One region of the Paenibacillus sp. ISL-20 genome, then DNA from elsewhere that is predicted to be linked to it. Evidence: predicted binding sites of a transcription regulator. Region 1 holds the regulator's gene; each other region holds the start of a gene.

Region 1 (4,350 bases):
ATAAAACGGACTGGACAGCCTCAGCACCTTCAACAGGTACGTTGTCATCCGTAAATTTCACCCATACCATACGATCTTGATTGTCCTGATCCTTCCCGCTTACCACCCAATAGTTATTATCCTCGCCCCACACCGATTTATAGGTCTTCCCGGACGTAACCAATTGGCCATGCTGTTTGGCGGCAACAATTGCCATTCTTTCTTCATTCCAAGTATCTTTCATAACATATGAATAATAGAGCTGTAGACCAAGCAGTAACAGCAGCACGCTGGACACACTCAGCAATATCCACTTCGTTTTTTTCTTCAAATCCGTCTTCCTCGCTCCCCTTGATTATTCCCTAGAGGGTTGTAAGACGCTCAAAGGCACGCTGCGCTTCCCGGCGGATACGTTCCTCATCGAGAGTAAGACTCGCGCCATTCTTCACTACCTGCTTACCGTCAACCCATACATGCTCAACATCCTTCGCACTAGCGGAGTAGATAGCATGAGAAATGTAATCCGTCTTCGGAAGAAAGTGCGCCTGATCCGTATTCAGTGCGATCATATCTGCTTTCATACCTACCGCAAGCGTACCGATATCCGCAAGGAAGGCTGACTTAGCTCCATACTCTGTACCCATCCGAAGCGCTTCAGATGCAGGAATTGCGGTTGGATCCCCGCTTATCCCTTTATGAATCAATGCCGCCAGACGCATCTCTTCAAACATATCCAGATTATTATTGCTCGCAGGTCCATCGGTACCCAATGACACGGTGACCCCGGCTTTCAGCAGTGCAGGCACGCGTGCAATGCCGCTGGCAAGCTTCAAATTGCTGCCTGGATTATGCGACACCATGACTTGATGCTTGGCCAGGATATCGATTTCTTCATCGGTCAGATGGACGGCATGCGCAAGCAGCGTTGGACGGGAGAACATGCCAAGCTTCTCCAAATGGGCGACAGGGCGAAGTCCGTAGTCATTTACATTCTGAGCTACTTCCGTTTCCGTTTCGGACATATGGGTATGCAAAGGCAGATTCAAATCATGGGATGCCTGAACGAATTTTTCGATGAAATCCGGCGGGCATGTATAAGGTGCATGCGGCGATATCATCGTCGTAATTCTCCCGTCAGCCTTGCCATGCCAGTCTTTCGCGAATGCAACCGCCTCATCCAGCTTCTGCTGCTGCACCTCAGGCGGACATAATCCAATCACACCGCGTGTCAGAACGCCGCGCATTCCTGAATCCTGCACAACCTTAGCAACCTGATCCATATGATCATACATATCCACAAACGTCGTGGTTCCACCTTTGATCATCTCCAGCACGGAGAGTGCGGTTCCCCAGTATACATCGTCGGCCGTGAATTTGGCTTCCATAGGCCACATTTTTTCCTGAAGCCATACCTGCAGTGCCAGATCGTCGCCATAACCGCGGAGCAGCGACATCGCTGCATGTCCGTGCGTGTTCACCAACCCAGGTAGGAAAAACAGATGAGTTCCGTCGATAATTTCTGTTCCCTCTTGGACGGGTGGCTCTTCTTCACCCAGGTAGGTTATCCGGTCATTCTCCACAACCATATATCCGCGTAACACGGATCTTCCTTCCTCTAGTACCGCAAACGTTCCGTTCTTAACCATCCACTTCGTTGTCGTCATGTGCTGCATCCTCCTTACCGTTATCCAAATAATAGGCCAAACTCTGCAAATCCGTAGTGAAATCAGCCGTATGAATCCGGATATGGGATGGGGCTTTCAGGATGGTTGGCGCAAAATTCAGGATAGCCTCGATGCCTGCGGCGATAAGCTGATTGGCTACATTCTGCGCTTCAAAATCCGGAACGGTGATTATCCCGATACGAATGCCGTACTCATGAACCGTCTTCTCCAGTTCCTCCATCGGCTGTACAACCAAATTGTTAATTTTCATACCAACTTTGGGAGAATACGAATCGAAAACCGCCACAATCTTCATATTGTCCTTCAGAAATGCATTGTAATTCGATAATGCATGTCCAAGATTACCGGCCCCAATCAATGCGACATTGATCTTCTGGTCCAGCTTTAGAATCTGGCGAATTTTCTCGATCAGATAAGATACGTCATATCCGATCCCTTTCCGTCCAAAATCACCGAAATACGCTAGGTCCTTACGAATTTGAGCAGGGTTGAGGTCCAGTTTTTGTCCCAGTTCCTGGGAGGAAACCGTGGAAACCTCCCTTTTCTGAAGCTCATTCAAATAGCGCAAGTATACAGGTAATCTGCGGACCACGGCTTCCGAAATTTTTTCCGATTTCATTCATGCTCCCCCTAAATAATAGGTTAATAACTACATTTTTTTGTGACCGATCATTTCGTTCATTGTTTCACTTTTATTCAGCTTGGTTCTCTACGCCTGCCTCTTCCTGCAGCCATTCCGAAATTCGGGGAACGATCCCCTCTGTCGGCATATGCTCCATCTTCGGCCCCGGCAAAGAATATAAGAAATATTTCCCGTAATAGGATTCAATGACCCGGGTATCGTAGACAATGACAATCCCCTTATCTTGCGCGGTCCGCACCAGTCGGCCAAATCCCTGTTTGAAGCGAATGACCGCTTGCGGAACCGAAAGCTTCATGAACGGGTTCTTCTTCTGCTGCTGCAGCAATTCGCTCTTGGCTTCGACCAAGGGATGATTCGGCGGCTGGAACGGCAGCCGGACGATCGCAAGGCAAGTGAGCGCCTCACCAGGTATGTCTACCCCTTCCCAGAAGGAGCTGGTACCCAGCAGGACCGAAGCGCTGGTATCCTGGAATCTCCGGATTAACTTGGTACGGCTGGTTCCGTCCATCCCTTGTCCCAGTACCGTAATATCGCTGGATGCCAGCGCCTCCTTCAACGGCTCGTGCACCTGACGCAGCATGCGGTACGAGGTGAACAGCACAAGCATGCGGCCATGCGTAGCGATTGCCGTATCGGCCAATGATTGCACAAGTGTATTCACAAAGAGTGCATCCCCGACCGAGCCCTTCACGCTCGGAAAATCGCGCGGCACGACAAGGAGGGCCTGCTCCCTGTAATTAAACGGGGATGGCAGCAGAACCGTGTTCAGGTTGCCGCTATCTGCCGCTTCCTGAAGACCCAAGTTCTCGATCATGAACTGAAACGATTTATCCACCGACAAGGTCGCCGATGTCAGGATCACGCTTTGTTTCTTGTCAAAAAACAATTCCTTCAAGTGGGTGCTTACATCGACAGGCACTGCATAAAGCTGCATCGATTTGCCGCGGAAATTCCCGTTAGCCTCCATCCAGTATACCGTGCCTTCATCATTCAGAGCCATGAAGGACCTCAGGTCCTCGCGGTGTGCGGCCAGGTCCTTAAACAGACCCGATAGGTCTGTTAACAGACTGTCCGCGCTGTAGTCGTCCAGATCTTCCTTCATTTCGGCGATCAGCTTGTCACCCTTGCGAACGACATCGCCTAGCGTCACATGAATTTGATGCTCCAGCTCGGCCAGCGAATCCCAATCCTTCGGCTTCTTCAGAGGCGATAAGCGAAGCGAGAATTGACCGGCATCCCCTGGAGTCGCGTCTCCGCGTTCCGGAAGCAGTCCGAACAATTGATCGCTGAGCCGGTCCCAATTCTCTTTTGCGGTGATCAGATCCGGATAAATCCGGTCTATGATGGAGGACCACTCGACAGCCTTCTCATGCGATGATGCTTGCAGCAGCTGGCGAAGAGCCGGAAGCTGACCGCTGCGGCTGTCTTTGTACATACGGGTCAGCGTATGGACAACCGAAAAATATTTCATTTGCAAGCCAAGGTGCTTGCCGGCGACGTCCTCCAGATGATGCGCTTCATCAATGACGAGACGCTCATAACTCGGAAGCAGCTGATGATTCGCTTTTACGTCGGTGAACAGCTTCGAATGGTTCGTAATGACAACATCCGCGATGCCCGCTTCATGTTTGGCCCTGTGATAGTAGCATTTGCGGAACCATGGGCAGGCACGGCCAAGGCAGGAATCCGAATCGCTGGAGATGGTCTCCCAGAAATCCCCTCCGCGACCGCCAAAGTTCAGCTCTTCATCATCCCCGTTCTCCGTCTGGGTCAGCCAGACCAGCATCTGCGCCGCGGTGATCACATCTTCCTTCGGGGAATGAAAATCTCTTCTATTTATTTTATGTTCAAATTTTCTCAAACACAAATAATGGCCTCTTCCCTTGAAAATAGCCGCTTTAAAAGGAAAAGGAACAACCTGGGTGAGCAGGGGAATATCCCGGTCACGCAGCTGTTCTTGAAGGTTGATTGTATGCGTGCTCACCATAACCTTCTGTTCCTGCTTCACGCTTTGATAAATCGACGGCAGCAAATACCCGAGGG
Region 2 (4,350 bases), on a different contig from region 1:
ACATTGCTGATGCACGGGAATTCTCTTCCTCTATGGATATAGTACAGGCACCCCGGGCAGATACGCTGCCCGGGGTGTTTGGCGTGTTATACAGCGGATCGATTTTGTGTTTTTACCGTTCATGATAAGAAAAACGTCTATCGACGTACTTTCACAGATGACAGACCGCAGTTAGATGAAGTTTTTATTGCGATATCAGGAAGTTACAAGCTTCGAAGTTTATACGTTCTGATATCTAAAAAAAGGGGAGCGTGCAATCATCATGAGTTCAAGCAAGAGACAGAAACGATACGAGGTTAGCCGGCTGCTGGGAAAGGTTGCGTTAGGACAGGAGCCTGCCGATCTGGTCATCAAGAACGGCACGCTGGTGAATGTGTTTACAGGCGAGCTTCAGGAGCAGGTGGACGTGGCCATGGCATCCGGACGCATCGCTTATATCGGCAACGCGGATCATACGATCGGGGAAGGGACTCGGGTCATCGAAGCGAATGGCCGCTATATCTCGCCAGGCCTGCTCGATGGTCATATGCATGTGGAGAGCACGATGCTCACCGTGACCGAGTTTGCCAAGGCGGCTATCGTTAGTGGAACGACTGGGGTTTATATGGATCCCCATGAGATTGCCAACGTATTCGGCATGGAAGGTGTGCGCTGGATGCATGAGGAGGGGCAGCAACTGCCGATGAAGGTGTTCACCACCGTTCCTTCGTGTGTACCGTCGACCTTTGATCTGGAGGATGCCGGGGCGCAGCTGGGCGTAGCCGACATTGAGGAAGGGCTGACATGGCCCGGTGTTGCCGGGCTTGGCGAAGTGATGAATTTCCCGGGCGTCGTGTATGGCGATCCGACCATGAGCGGGGAGATCGAAGCCACGCTGCGTGCAGGCAAGACGGTGACAGGACATTTTCCGGCAGAGGATGACCGGATGCTGCAGGCATATATGGCAACCGGCGTAAGCTCCGACCATGAGACGGTAACCAGAGAGCAGGCTTTGGAGAAGGTTCGCCTCGGCATGCATCTGATGATCCGTGAGGGTTCGGCTTGGCAGGATGTGAAGGAAGTTGTTAAGGTCATAACGGAAGATAAGGTGCGAACAGACAATATTTCTCTGGTTACGGATGATGTGTATCCGCAGACGCTGCTGAGACTCGGACACATGAACCATGTAGTCCGCCGCGCTATGGAAGAGGGCGTGGACCCGGTTACGGCGATCCAGCTGGGAACGATCAACGTGGCTCGTTATTTCGGCATGGACATGGAGCTTGGCAGCATTTCGCCAGGTAAAACGGCGGATATTTTGCTGATTGATGATCTGTTGAGCATGGTACCTTCCGTTGTGATCACGGATGGCGAAGTGGTTGCAGAGAACGGCCGACTCGTGAAGGCGTTCCCGGTATATCAATATCCGGAAAAGGCATTTAACTCGGTCCGGCTTCAGCGATCGCTTACAGCGGATGACTTTCTGCTGCGCAGCAAATTCGATGCCGCACGTACGGAAGTGAACGTGGTCCGCGTCATCGAGAACAGCGCCCGTACCGCCAAAATGACGGCGGTGCTCTCCGTGCAGCAAGGGGTGATCCAGCCAGACCTGGACCAGGACGTGGTTCAGTTGGCATGCATTGAGCGCCATGGCACGACAGGACAAATCTCGCTCGGTTTTGCGAGCGGCTTCGGACTCAAGTCCGGCGCGGTTGCGTCCACGGTAGCGCACGACAGTCACAATCTGCTTGTGATGGGTACGAATGCCGAGGATATGGCACTCGCGGCGAATGAGCTGGCGGCGTGCGGAGGCGGCATGATCGTGGTACGAGGCGGCAAGGTGCTGGCGAAGGTGGCGATGCCGATTGCCGGTTTGCTGGCGGACCGTCCGGTTGAGATCGTAGCGGAGGAAGTCGCTGCCTTGGAGGAGGCTTGGAAGGAACTCGGATGCTATATCCATGCGCCGTTCATGACCTTCTCGCTGATTGCGCTGCCGGTGATTCCGGAAATCCGCATTACCAACCGCGGGATCGCAGACGTAACGGAATTCAAGCTCATCGAGACCGAGATTGGCGCGGTTCAATAAGATTGCAGCATACACCGAAGCAGGTTGACCTGAGGGCGAACCTGCTTTTTTGGTGCGTAAATACCGGGCTTGGTCTGTGAGCGGTGCCGCAAGCCATGTCCCAATTGATAATCCTCACATATTCCACCGCCTACTTAGTGATTTTCGTCACAAATTTATAACTTTTTGCCCCGGTTTCAGCCCTGATATTGTGATGTTTATCACAATCCTTTAGGGCGTGGTCTGCGACAATACAAAAAGAATCAAATTTGAAGTGATCACGTGAGCTAAAGAAAGGGGTATCTTAATATGGATCCGGTTATGCTGGCGCGAATTCAATTCGCATCGACAACCATTTTTCACTTTATTTTCGTACCGTTGTCCATCGGATTGGCGTTTCTAATTGCCATTATGGAGACGATGTATGTTGTCAAAGGCCAGGAAGTCTACAAGAAAATGGCCAAGTTCTGGGGAAAGCTGTTCCTGATTAACTTTGCGGTCGGGGTTGTGACAGGGATTCTGCAGGAATTCCAGTTCGGCATGAACTGGTCGGATTACTCGCGGTTTGTCGGGGACGTGTTTGGCGCACCACTTGCCATTGAAGCGTTGCTGGCGTTTTTCCTCGAGTCGACGTTTATCGGACTGTGGATATTCGGTTGGGACCGGTTATCGAAGAAGGTCCATCTGCTCAGTATCTGGCTGGTGTCCTTCGGCACCCTGATGTCAGCCTTCTGGATTCTGGCAGCGAATTCGTTCATGCAGCGCCCCGTCGGGTTCGAGATGAACAATGGGCGGGCGGAGATGAATGATTTCTTCGCACTGATTACGAACGGTCAGCTGCTAGTGGAGTTCCCGCACACGATCTTCGGGGCACTGGCAACCGGGGCGTTCCTCGTAGCAGGTGTGAGTGCCTACAAGCTAATGAAGAAGCAAGATTTGGATTTCTTTAAGAAATCATTCCATATCGCCATCGTGATTGGCCTCATCACCTCCATTCTGGTTGCGGTATTCGGTCATCAGCAGGCACAGTATCTGGTGGATACGCAGCCGATGAAGATGGCCGCTGCGGAGAGCCTATGGGAAACGAGTGACGATCCTGCGCCTTGGACGGTCATTGCAGCCATCGATCCGGATAAGCAGGAGAACACGATGGAGTTTAAAATCCCGTATTTGCTCAGCTTTTTGTCCTATAGCAAGTTTTCCGGTGAAGTCATCGGGATGAAGGAGCTGCAGGCGCAATACGAACAGCAGTATGGACCTGGAGATTATATCCCTCCTGTGCGCACCACGTTCTGGAGCTTCCGGATTATGGTGGCCGCAGGCAGCATCATGATTCTGCTGGGGTTGTACGGAGCATGGCTCATGCTGCGCAAAAAGGTCGAAAAGGCCGGCAAATGGTTCCTCAGACTGATGCTGTTCGGTATTTCGCTGCCGTTCATTGCGAACACGTCGGGGTGGATTATGACGGAGATCGGGCGGCAGCCGTGGACGGTATTCGGACTGATCACCACGGAGAACAGTGTTTCACCGAACGTCAGCGCAGGCTCGATCCTGTTCTCGCTGATCATGTTTACCGCCATTTATGCGGTGCTGGCAGCCGTCATGGCGTATCTATTTATCAAAGTCATTAAGAAAGGACCGTATGCGGCGGAGGAAGATGACCACCACGCAAGCGATCCGTTTAATAAGGAGGGCTACAATGCTGTCTCTTAACGAACTGTGGTTTGTGCTCGTTGCCGTATTGTTTATCGGGTTCTTCTTCTTGGAGGGCTTCGACTTCGGGGTCGGGATGTCCACGCAGCTGCTGGCCAAAAATGATACCCAGCGCCGGGTGCTGATCAACTCGATCGGCCCGTTCTGGGATGCTAACGAGGTCTGGTTGTTGACGGCGGGCGGCGCGATGTTCGCCGCCTTCCCGAACTGGTATGCTACGCTGTTCAGCGGGTTCTACATTCCGCTTGTCTTTCTTCTGCTGGCCTTGATCGGACGCGGGGTGGCCTTTGAATTCCGCGGCAAAGTGGGCGATGTTCGCTGGAAACGGGTATGGGACGGTGCAATCTTCACCGGCAGCGTGCTTCCGCCATTCCTGCTTGGCGTTGTTTTTGCCTGCCTGATCCAGGGGCTCCCGATTAACGAAGAGATGCAGCTGCATGCCGGATTGTTTGATGTTGTGAATGGCTATACTGTGGTTGGCGGGCTGACGATGGTGATGCTCTGCCTGCTGCATGGCTTAATGTTCACAACACTGCGCACGATGGGGGATCTTCAGGAACGGGCACGCCGTATGGCCCGGAAACTCCTGCTTC
Region 3 (4,350 bases), on a different contig from region 1:
TTAATATCTGTCACCACAACATTCAACAAGCCCTTCGGTACGCCCGCTTCTTCGAAAATCTTCCCGATCAGGGTTCCGCCCGTAATCGGCGAATCCTCATGTGGCTTCAGCACAACGCCATTGCCAGCACCCAATGCTGGGGCGACAGACTTCATGGACAAGAAGAAAGGAAAGTTAAATGGACTGATAACCCCAACCACGCCAGCCGGGATCCGATACAGGCGGTTCTCCTTGCCAACTTCTGTGGAAGGTAAAATCTTTCCCTCCATTCTAAGGGGGAACGTAGCCGCTTCCTTAATCATATTCTTCACAAGACCGATCTCGAACGCCGCCTTCAGACGTGTTCCGCCCAGCTCCTGCACAATAATGGAGGAAATGTCTTCCTCATGCGATTCAATATATTTAACAGCATTTTCAAGAATGTCTCGTTTCTGGTAAGCATTAACCTTGTCCCATTCCAGCTTAGCTTGATAGGCAGCCTGATATGCGTCATCAATGTCTGCAACGCTTGCGATTTGAAAAGCAGTAATGACCTCATCATTGTATGGATTGATGTCAGGCAGCGTTTTACCACTCTTACCGTCGCGCCATTCCCCGCCTATGAATTGTTTTCCTAATTTCGAGTAATCCATATGAACCCTCCTGTGTCGAATAATTCCAACTGATCAATATAATTATCGACTAAATACAGGTAATTGTTAAGTGAATTTTCTTTGACCTCTTCGACGCTCCATGTACGAATCGTTCCTACCATCGCTGTTGCCCCACATTTCTTGGAATGGTTCTGAGCAAGGACGAAATGTGGGGGCAAAGGCGAGCGCTGTCGCTTGTCCGGAATCGATTCGTCCTCCGGTTTCATACGGAAGTGGCTCTATCGAAGCGAAAGCTGCGAAGGTTGTCCGCTCAAAAAAACATGTACGAAAGCCCAGGGAGACCGGGAAATCACCGTAAGCCTCAAGTAACATCGTTACAAGCAGCAAGCAAGGGAGAACAGCCAATGATCAAAACAGAAGCCATAGCGGTGTGGGATAACATCCTGAGCACCGCCATGGCTTTAATTGACACACTTTCTGTTTATGAGAGCCGTACGTCAAGCAACTAATTCTACTTTTGGGACGGCCCCGTTATTTTTCGTTCGACATTCATCCGATCAGACGTTAATTCACTTTCACGGTCATCATAGTTATACCGCTTGACGAATCCGTTCGAACAAGATGTTGTTTTCCAGATGGATATGCTCGAAGGTGTCCTTTTCAAGCATCGCCAACCGTTGATAGACCAACCGATACGTACCGCAGGCATCCGACGGAAGTTCGAAATCAGCGGTTACTTCCCGGAGCTCCTGAAGCAGTTTGCCTGCTTGAGCATGTTCATGTTCCAGTTCAGACACATGCGGCTTAAGCTCCGCTGCAGCCTGGTGGTTAGGCTCTGCAACAAATTTCAAAATGAGCGGAAATACATACTCGTCTTCATCCTTCGTATGATCCAGCAGCTCTTTTTTCAAATCCGAGAAAAGCTCCTGCACCCGAAGAAGTTCGGGATGATGCTCCCCATGAACGCGGGCTAATTTCGTCACATACGGCGTTAAAGCAGGTAATTCATCCCGCAAGAAGGCATGATGTTTCTGCTGGATGTATTCAATCAGTTCGGATTCCTTCAGTGAAGCCGGACGGCTTTCTTGATAATCTGCAAACTTGCTCTCCACGGACCGAACCTGCTCCAAAACGGCGGCGGGTTCCAAATTGCGCTGTTTAGCCGCCTCTTCTAAAGGCACCTGCCCTCCACAACAAAAATCAATGCGAAGTGATCGGAATAAATCCGCGGTTTGCGGAATGGATGTAACGATATCGGATACCTGACTCTGAAGCGTGAATGAACTCATGTTCAAACCTCCTTAGACTAAATGCGTCTTTGTGAACTATTTCACTCTTACAACCCAAGTATATGAAACTCCTATCTTCGTATATGTGATTGCAGTCATACCAAAATCTAACACTATGTGAACGATCAGGATCGGAGACTACGGGAGCCAAGGCTACATCTTTTTAGACTTCTTCTTTTTGATAAAAATAACAACCAGAGGAAATACTTAATCGAAATATCCAAATGCTGTGACCCCGGTTGAATTAGGAGAGGTGTAAACACAATGTCATTTTCCACATGGGCGGGTTCGAACCAACCCAACGATAGCGATAATCTTTCTGCCAATCCGAATGGGAAGAACTCAGAGGATATGGACATATCGGTAAATCTGGAAGAAACCATATCCGAAATCAAACAGGTTCTGGGAGATAGTGACGATTTTATTGTATTTGGCTTCCATGTGTTCGGGCAGCATCCGGCTGTATTGTTGTATTTCTCCGATATGACGGATCATGCCGTCATCAATAACACGATATTGAAGCCCCTCAAATATGGGCCGCGCCATATCGATGTAAATAATCTCCCGCATGATGCGTTAATGCAAACCATCATGAAAGATACGCTTTATCATAGCGAGGGGTATTCGGAAAGGAAAATCTCTGTTCTGACCGACAACCTGCTAAGGGGGCAATCCGTCGTAGCCATTGAAGGGCTGGACGAGGCGATTATCATTGACACACGTCAGATCACGCAGCGCGCTATTGAGCAGCCGGCGACGGAGCAGGTCATCCGCGGAGCCAGAGAGGGATTTATAGAGTCCCTGGGGACCAATATCTCTCTACTCCGCTATCGGCTGCAAACACCGGATTTTCGCGTGAAATCCATGGAGATCGGAACGAAAACCAAATCCAAAGTTGCCATGTGTTACATGGACGGCATAACCAATCCCGGAATCATCAAAGAAGTACAAAAACGGCTGGATGCCATTGAAATCGACGCCGTTCTGGATTCAGGTTATTTGGAGCAATTCATCGAAGACAACCATTGGTCTCCCTTTCCGCAAATCCAGTATACCGAGCGACCTGACAAAGTCGTGGCGAATCTGCTGGAAGGAAGAGTCGCCATCTTGGTCGATGGCTCCCCTCTGGCCTTGATCGCGCCTACCGTGTTTAGCCAGTTCTATCAGACCGTTGAAGATTATACCGAACGCTTCGTTCTGATGAGTGCGATCCGAATGTCCCGTCTGGTTGCTTTAGTATTTTCATTGGTCTTTCCCGCGCTGTATGTGGCGATTATTTCGTTTAATCCTGAGCTGATCCCCACAGAATTTGCGGTCGCCGTTGCTGGCGGACGTGCGGGCGTACCCTTCCCAGCCGTGATCGAAGTGCTTGTCATTGAAATCTCGATGGAGGTTTTAAGAGAAGCAACCATACGCTTGCCGCAACAGGTAGGCGGGGCTTTATCCATTGTCGGCGTGCTCGTCATCGGGCAGGCCGCGGTAGCGGCCGGGTTCGCGAGCCCGATAACCGTCGTTATTATCGCTTTAACGACCATTGGCTCTTTTGCAACGCCGGCCTACAATGCGGCTCTGGCTCTTCGCCTGCTTCGTTTTCCGCTGATCATTTTAGCCGGTATCTTCGGTTTATATGGCGTCATGGTCGGAATCATTTTGATCGCCAATCATTTATTGTCACTTAAGTCGTTCGGGGTCCCGTACTTAACCCCATTTGTGCCTGGCAACTTTCAAGGCATGCGGGATCTCCTGACCCGTGGCCCGTTGTGGAAGATGAAGAACCGACCTTCCTTCCTCCATCCGATTAGCAAAACAAGACTGGGTGATCAAATGAAGGAACAGGTGGATCATTCTTCATCCCATATTATGGATCCCGTCCATCCTAACGACGAGAAAGGGCGTTAACCATGAATGAACAGCGCCAAATCACTGTCTTGCAGGCTTCTGCCGTTACGATCAGCACCATCGTTGGAGTAGGCGTTCTTGCACTTCCCTTGGCTGCGGTAAAGGCCGCAGATGCAGGAGCTCCGTTAGTCACTTTTTTGGGAATGCTGTTAGCGTTTATCGGACTTTTTTTCATGACCCGGCTTGGTATGCGGTTCCCGAATGACTCTTACATCGAGTATGGCGAGATCATCATCGGCAAATGGCTCGGTAGAATTGGAAGCCTTCTATCGATTGCTTTCTTTGCCGTCTTAAGCTCTCTTGTTGCAAGGGAATTCGGAGAGGTTGTTGTCACAGCCGTTCTGAAAAATACGCCATTGGAGGTGACTGTACTGGTCATGCTGCTCCTGGCTGCTTTTTCTTCACGCCGAAATATCATGACCTTTGCTTGCATTCACTTATTTTACAGCCCCTTTATCCTAATTCCTGCGCTGTTGATCGTCGCCCTGTCGTTAAAAAACGCGGACACCGTCAATGTTCTTCCTGTGATGGGGAATGAAATTCGAGGAATACCGGCAGGCATTATTACG
Region 4 (4,350 bases), 170 kb from region 1:
ACTCAGTGAATCCGCTGCTACGGACAGGCCTGCAATGCCGCATGCCATCGTGCGCAGGATATCCCGGTCGTGAAGCGCCATCTCAATCCGTTCATAGCTGTATTTGTCATGCATGTAATGGATAACGTTAAGTGTATTCATATAGAGCTTCGCGAGCCATTCCATCATCGGCTTGAATCGCTTCATGACTTCATCATAACTCAGGACATCGGCGGAGATAGCCGGGTATTCCGGTCCAACTTGGGCGCCTGATTTCTCATCCTTACCACCGTTGATCGCATAGAGCAGCGCTTTGGCGAGGTTTGCTCTGGCTCCGAAGAACTGCATCTGTTTCCCGATGCGCATGGCGGATACGCAGCAGGCGATGCCGTAATCGTCTCCGTAAATCGGACGCATGAGATCATCATTCTCGTATTGAATCGAGCTGGTTTCGATGGAAACTTTCGAACAATATTTTTTGAAGGCTTCCGGCAGCTTCTCCGACCATAACACCGTCAAGTTCGGTTCTGGAGCAGGTCCCAAATTATACAAGGTATGCAGGAAACGGAAGCTGTTCTTGGTCACTCTCGTCTCACCGTTTATCGACATACCGCCGATGGATTCCGTTACCCACGTTGGGTCCCCGCTGAACAGCTCGTTATAATCTGGCGTACGCAGGAATTTCACGATCCGAAGTTTCATAACGAAATGGTCGACCAGTTCCTGAGCTGTTTCTTCCGTCAGCTTGCCTTCAGCCAGATCCCGTTGAATATAAATATCAAGGAAAGAAGATACTCGGCCAAGCGACATCGCAGCGCCATTCTGTTCCTTGATCGCGGCCAAATAACCGAAATACAACCATTGGAATGCTTCCTTCGCCGTATTCGCAGGTTTGGAAATGTCAAAACCGTGCATACCCGCCATTTCCTTCAGTTCCTTAAGGGCCCGCATTTGCTCAGACAATTCTTCCCGCAAACGGATGACCGGCTCATCCATGGCATCCACTTCAAGCTCGCCGAGTTCTCTCAATTTGTCCTGAATAAGAGCATCTACACCGTATAACGATAGTCTGCGATAGTCACCGATAATACGTCCGCGACCGTACGCATCGGGAAGTCCCGTAATAATCCCGGCTTTGCGCGCTGCTCTCATCTCAGTAGTATAGGCATCAAACACGCCTTGGTTATGCGTTTTGCGTATGCCGTTAAAAATATCCACAACGGCCTGCGGCATTTCAAAGCCGTATGCGTTGCACGCATCAATCATCATCCGGATCCCGCCAAAAGGCTGGATCGAGCGTTTGAACGGTTCATCGGTCTGAACGCCGACAATCTGTTCTTTATCCTTATCCAAATAGCCAGGTTGATGGGAGGTGATGGTTGAAGGTGTATGGACATCCACGTCCAGAACCCCGCCGTTGTCCCGTTCTCTCTTGGTTAAATCCGATACGATGTCCCACAATGCTTTGGTGTTATCCGTGGGTCCTGCCAAAAATTCATCAGAGCCATAATAGGGAGTAATGTTCTCTGCAATAAAATCATTAACGTCAATTTGCTTGGTCCATTTACCTGATTTAAAACCTTTCCAGCCTGTTTCTTTTTCAATCACCGACATATTGAATCCCTCCTAGATTTGCTGGGGCTTGCAGGACAGGCGAGGCCACACCTTGATCTATCTCAGATCTTTAAATGTGATTATTTTCACGATCAATGATGCCACTACCCCGCCTTGTACCTTCAAGCTTCTTTATCAAAGACCTGAGATTCAGCTTCTTGCTACACCTTTATTGTAGTCCTGTTAATCCCTCGCATCTGTGATATTAATCACAAAGTCATCTTTTTCCGTGATTTTTATCACTCTGAGTCTGGTCCTGGATCACTTACCTCAACATCCTCACGGATCTTCATGATCGGCATTCAGAGCCTATCCTATTTAGAACCGACCGTAGAATGCGTTGCGGTAAACTTCTGCGAGCTCTGTCACCAGCGGCAGCTTCGGATTGCTCGTTGTGCACTGGTCTTCAAAAGCCCGGTCCGCCAAATGCTCAACATTTTTCTCGAAATCTTTAGCATCGATGCCAAGCTGCTGGAACGACTCCTCGATACCGAGCTTGCTGTTCAGCTCCCGGATCGCGCCAATCAGACTGTTTACGCCCTCTTCCGTTGTTCTTGCTGGCAGCCCGAGAATCCGTGCGATTTCAGCATATCTCTCATCTGCCACAAAGTGGGTATATTTAGGCCATGCCGCGAATTTTGTTGGCTTCTTGGCGTTGTAACGAATGACGTGAGGCATCAGGATCGCATTGGTGCGTCCGTGTGCCGTATGATACTGGCCGCCCCACTTATGCGCAAGACTGTGGTTGATGCCAAGGAACGCATTCGCAAAAGCCATGCCGGCAAGCGTCGAAGCATTATGCATTTTCTCGCGGGCGAGTTTGTCACCGGTCAGCGCCGACTGCTCAAGATATTGGAACACCAGCTGTATGGCCTTGATGGCAAGCCCATCCGTATAATCGCTGGCCATCACCGATACGTAGGCTTCAATGGCATGTGTCAGAACGTCCATACCGGTATCGGCTACCGCTGTTTTAGGCAGCGTGTATACAAATTCCGGATCGATAATCGCCACATCCGGTGTCAGCTCATAGTCAGCCAGCGGGTACTTGGTATTCCCCAGCCCTTTGTCCGTGATGACGGCAAACGAAGTCACTTCCGAGCCCGTACCCGACGTTGTTGGAATGGCAACGAATTTCGCCTTCCGTCCAAGCTTCGGATATTTGTAGACCCGCTTGCGGATATCCATAAATTTTTGCTTCAGATTGTTAAAGTCCGTATCCGGGTATTCATAGAACAACCACATCGCTTTCGCTGCATCCATTGGCGATCCGCCGCCGAGGGCGATAATGCAGTCCGGCTGGAATCGGGTAAGCATCTCCGTTCCGCGTTCTACTGTCGTTGTTGAAGGATCAGGCTCGACCTCCGAGAAGACCTCGATGGCCACTGGCACTCTGCGCTGACGCAGATAATGCTCTACCCGCTCCACATAACCCAGCTTCACCATCATGGGGTCGGTAACGATCGCAACACGGGTAATTTCCGGCATTTTAGCAAGATACTGCGTGGAGCCTTTTTCAAAGTAAATTTTGTCCGGTACTTTAAACCACTGCATATTCACGGTTCTGCGGTTCACCCTTTTCACGTTGATTAGATTGACAGCCGTCACGTTCGACGAAGTGGAATTACGTCCATACGAGCCGCAACCCAGTGTCAGCGATGGCAGGTTCGTGTTGTAGATATCCCCGATACCGCCTTGCGAAGAAGGCTGGTTCACCAGGATGCGGCAAGTTTTCATCCGATCCGAGAATTGCATAATAATGTCCTCATTGTGCGAGTGGATCACCGACGAGTGGCCCATGCCGCCAAAAGCAACCATCTCTTCAGCGCGTGTTATGCCTTCCTCGGCATCCTTCACCTTATAGCAGGCCAGAACCGGACTCAGTTTCTCGGCGGACAGCGGGTAAGCCGGACCGACCCCTTCCAGCTCGGCGATCAGGATCTTGGTGCTTTCCGGTACCTCGAAACCGCAAGCCTCGGCAATCTTAGCTGCCGGCTTTCCGACGATGGACGGATTAACCGCACATTTCTCCGATACCATCGCATGCGCCGTCAGTTTCGCCAACTCTTCCTTGTTGACAAAATAACAGCCGCTGGCAATCATTTTTTTCTTCACTGTATGATAGATAGGCTCTTCGATAATGACAGCCTGCTCGGAAGCACAGATCATGCCGTTATCAAAGGTCTTCGATAAAATCAAATCGTTCACTGCTTGATCCAGGTCCGCGCTCTTCTCTATAAAGCAAGGCACGTTACCTGGTCCTACGCCGAGGGCCGGCTTGCCGCAGCTGTATGCCGCCTTGACCATCGCCGAACCGCCCGTGGCCAGAATGCAGGCGATGTCAGGATGATTCATGAGTGCATTGGTTTTATCCATGGAAGGAGCTTCGATCCACTGGATGCAATCGGCAGGAGCACCTTGTTTCACGGCGGCATCCCGCAGTATCAGCGCGGCTTCCCGGCTGCATGCCTGCGCGGATGGATGGAATCCGAAGATGATCGGGTTTCTTGTTTTAATGGAGATCAGCGCCTTGAATATGGTTGTGGAGGTCGGATTGGTTACCGGTGTTATCCCCATGATTATCCCGATCGGCTCTGCTATTTTTTGAAAGCTGTCATAGGCGTTGTCTTCAATAATACCCACCGTTTTGTCGTACTTGATGCTGTTGTGGATATACTCTGTGGCGAACAGGTTCTTGATAATCTTGTCTTCGTACACGCCGCGTCCCGTTTCCTCAACCGCCATCTTCGCCAGTTG

What was found. Region 1 encodes Rex, which represses fermentation and respiration genes when NADH is low (regulators of the CRP and FNR family bind a similar motif). Its sites were predicted from a motif close to TTGTGAAATATTTCACAA; they were not measured.
Region 2: J7E85_RS21695 (cytochrome ubiquinol oxidase subunit I) is a predicted target of Rex. The motif match lies at 2,254-2,271, and genes of this name have one in related genera.
Region 3: ric (iron-sulfur cluster repair di-iron protein) is a predicted target of Rex. The motif match lies at 1,912-1,929, and genes of this name have one in related genera.
Region 4: pflB (formate C-acetyltransferase) is a predicted target of Rex. The motif match lies at 1,668-1,685, and genes of this name have one in related genera.

The regions. Positions count from the first base shown of each region.
Region 1 covers NZ_JAGGRD010000009.1:37,884-42,233, forward strand. Annotated here, with positions in the region: gene J7E85_RS05545 (cell wall elongation regulator TseB-like domain-containing protein) at 1-310, opposite strand, end outside; gene J7E85_RS05550 (amidohydrolase) at 342-1,643, opposite strand; gene J7E85_RS05555 (redox-sensing transcriptional repressor Rex) at 1,618-2,283, opposite strand; gene dinG (ATP-dependent DNA helicase DinG) at 2,357-4,350, opposite strand, start outside.
Region 2 covers NZ_JAGGRD010000036.1:176,730-181,079, forward strand. Annotated here, with positions in the region: gene ade (adenine deaminase) at 263-2,065, shown strand; gene J7E85_RS21695 (cytochrome ubiquinol oxidase subunit I) at 2,354-3,757, shown strand; gene cydB (cytochrome d ubiquinol oxidase subunit II) at 3,744-4,350, shown strand, end outside.
Region 3 covers NZ_JAGGRD010000035.1:50,610-54,959, reverse strand. Annotated here, with positions in the region: gene yfmT (benzaldehyde dehydrogenase) at 1-632, opposite strand, end outside; partial or broken gene J7E85_RS35160 (transposase) at 873-959, shown strand; gene ric (iron-sulfur cluster repair di-iron protein) at 1,184-1,882, opposite strand; gene J7E85_RS20060 (spore germination protein) at 2,147-3,781, shown strand; gene J7E85_RS20055 (GerAB/ArcD/ProY family transporter) at 3,784-4,350, shown strand, end outside.
Region 4 covers NZ_JAGGRD010000009.1:204,320-208,669, forward strand. Annotated here, with positions in the region: gene pflB (formate C-acetyltransferase) at 1-1,593, opposite strand, end outside; gene adhE (bifunctional acetaldehyde-CoA/alcohol dehydrogenase) at 1,912-4,350, opposite strand, start outside.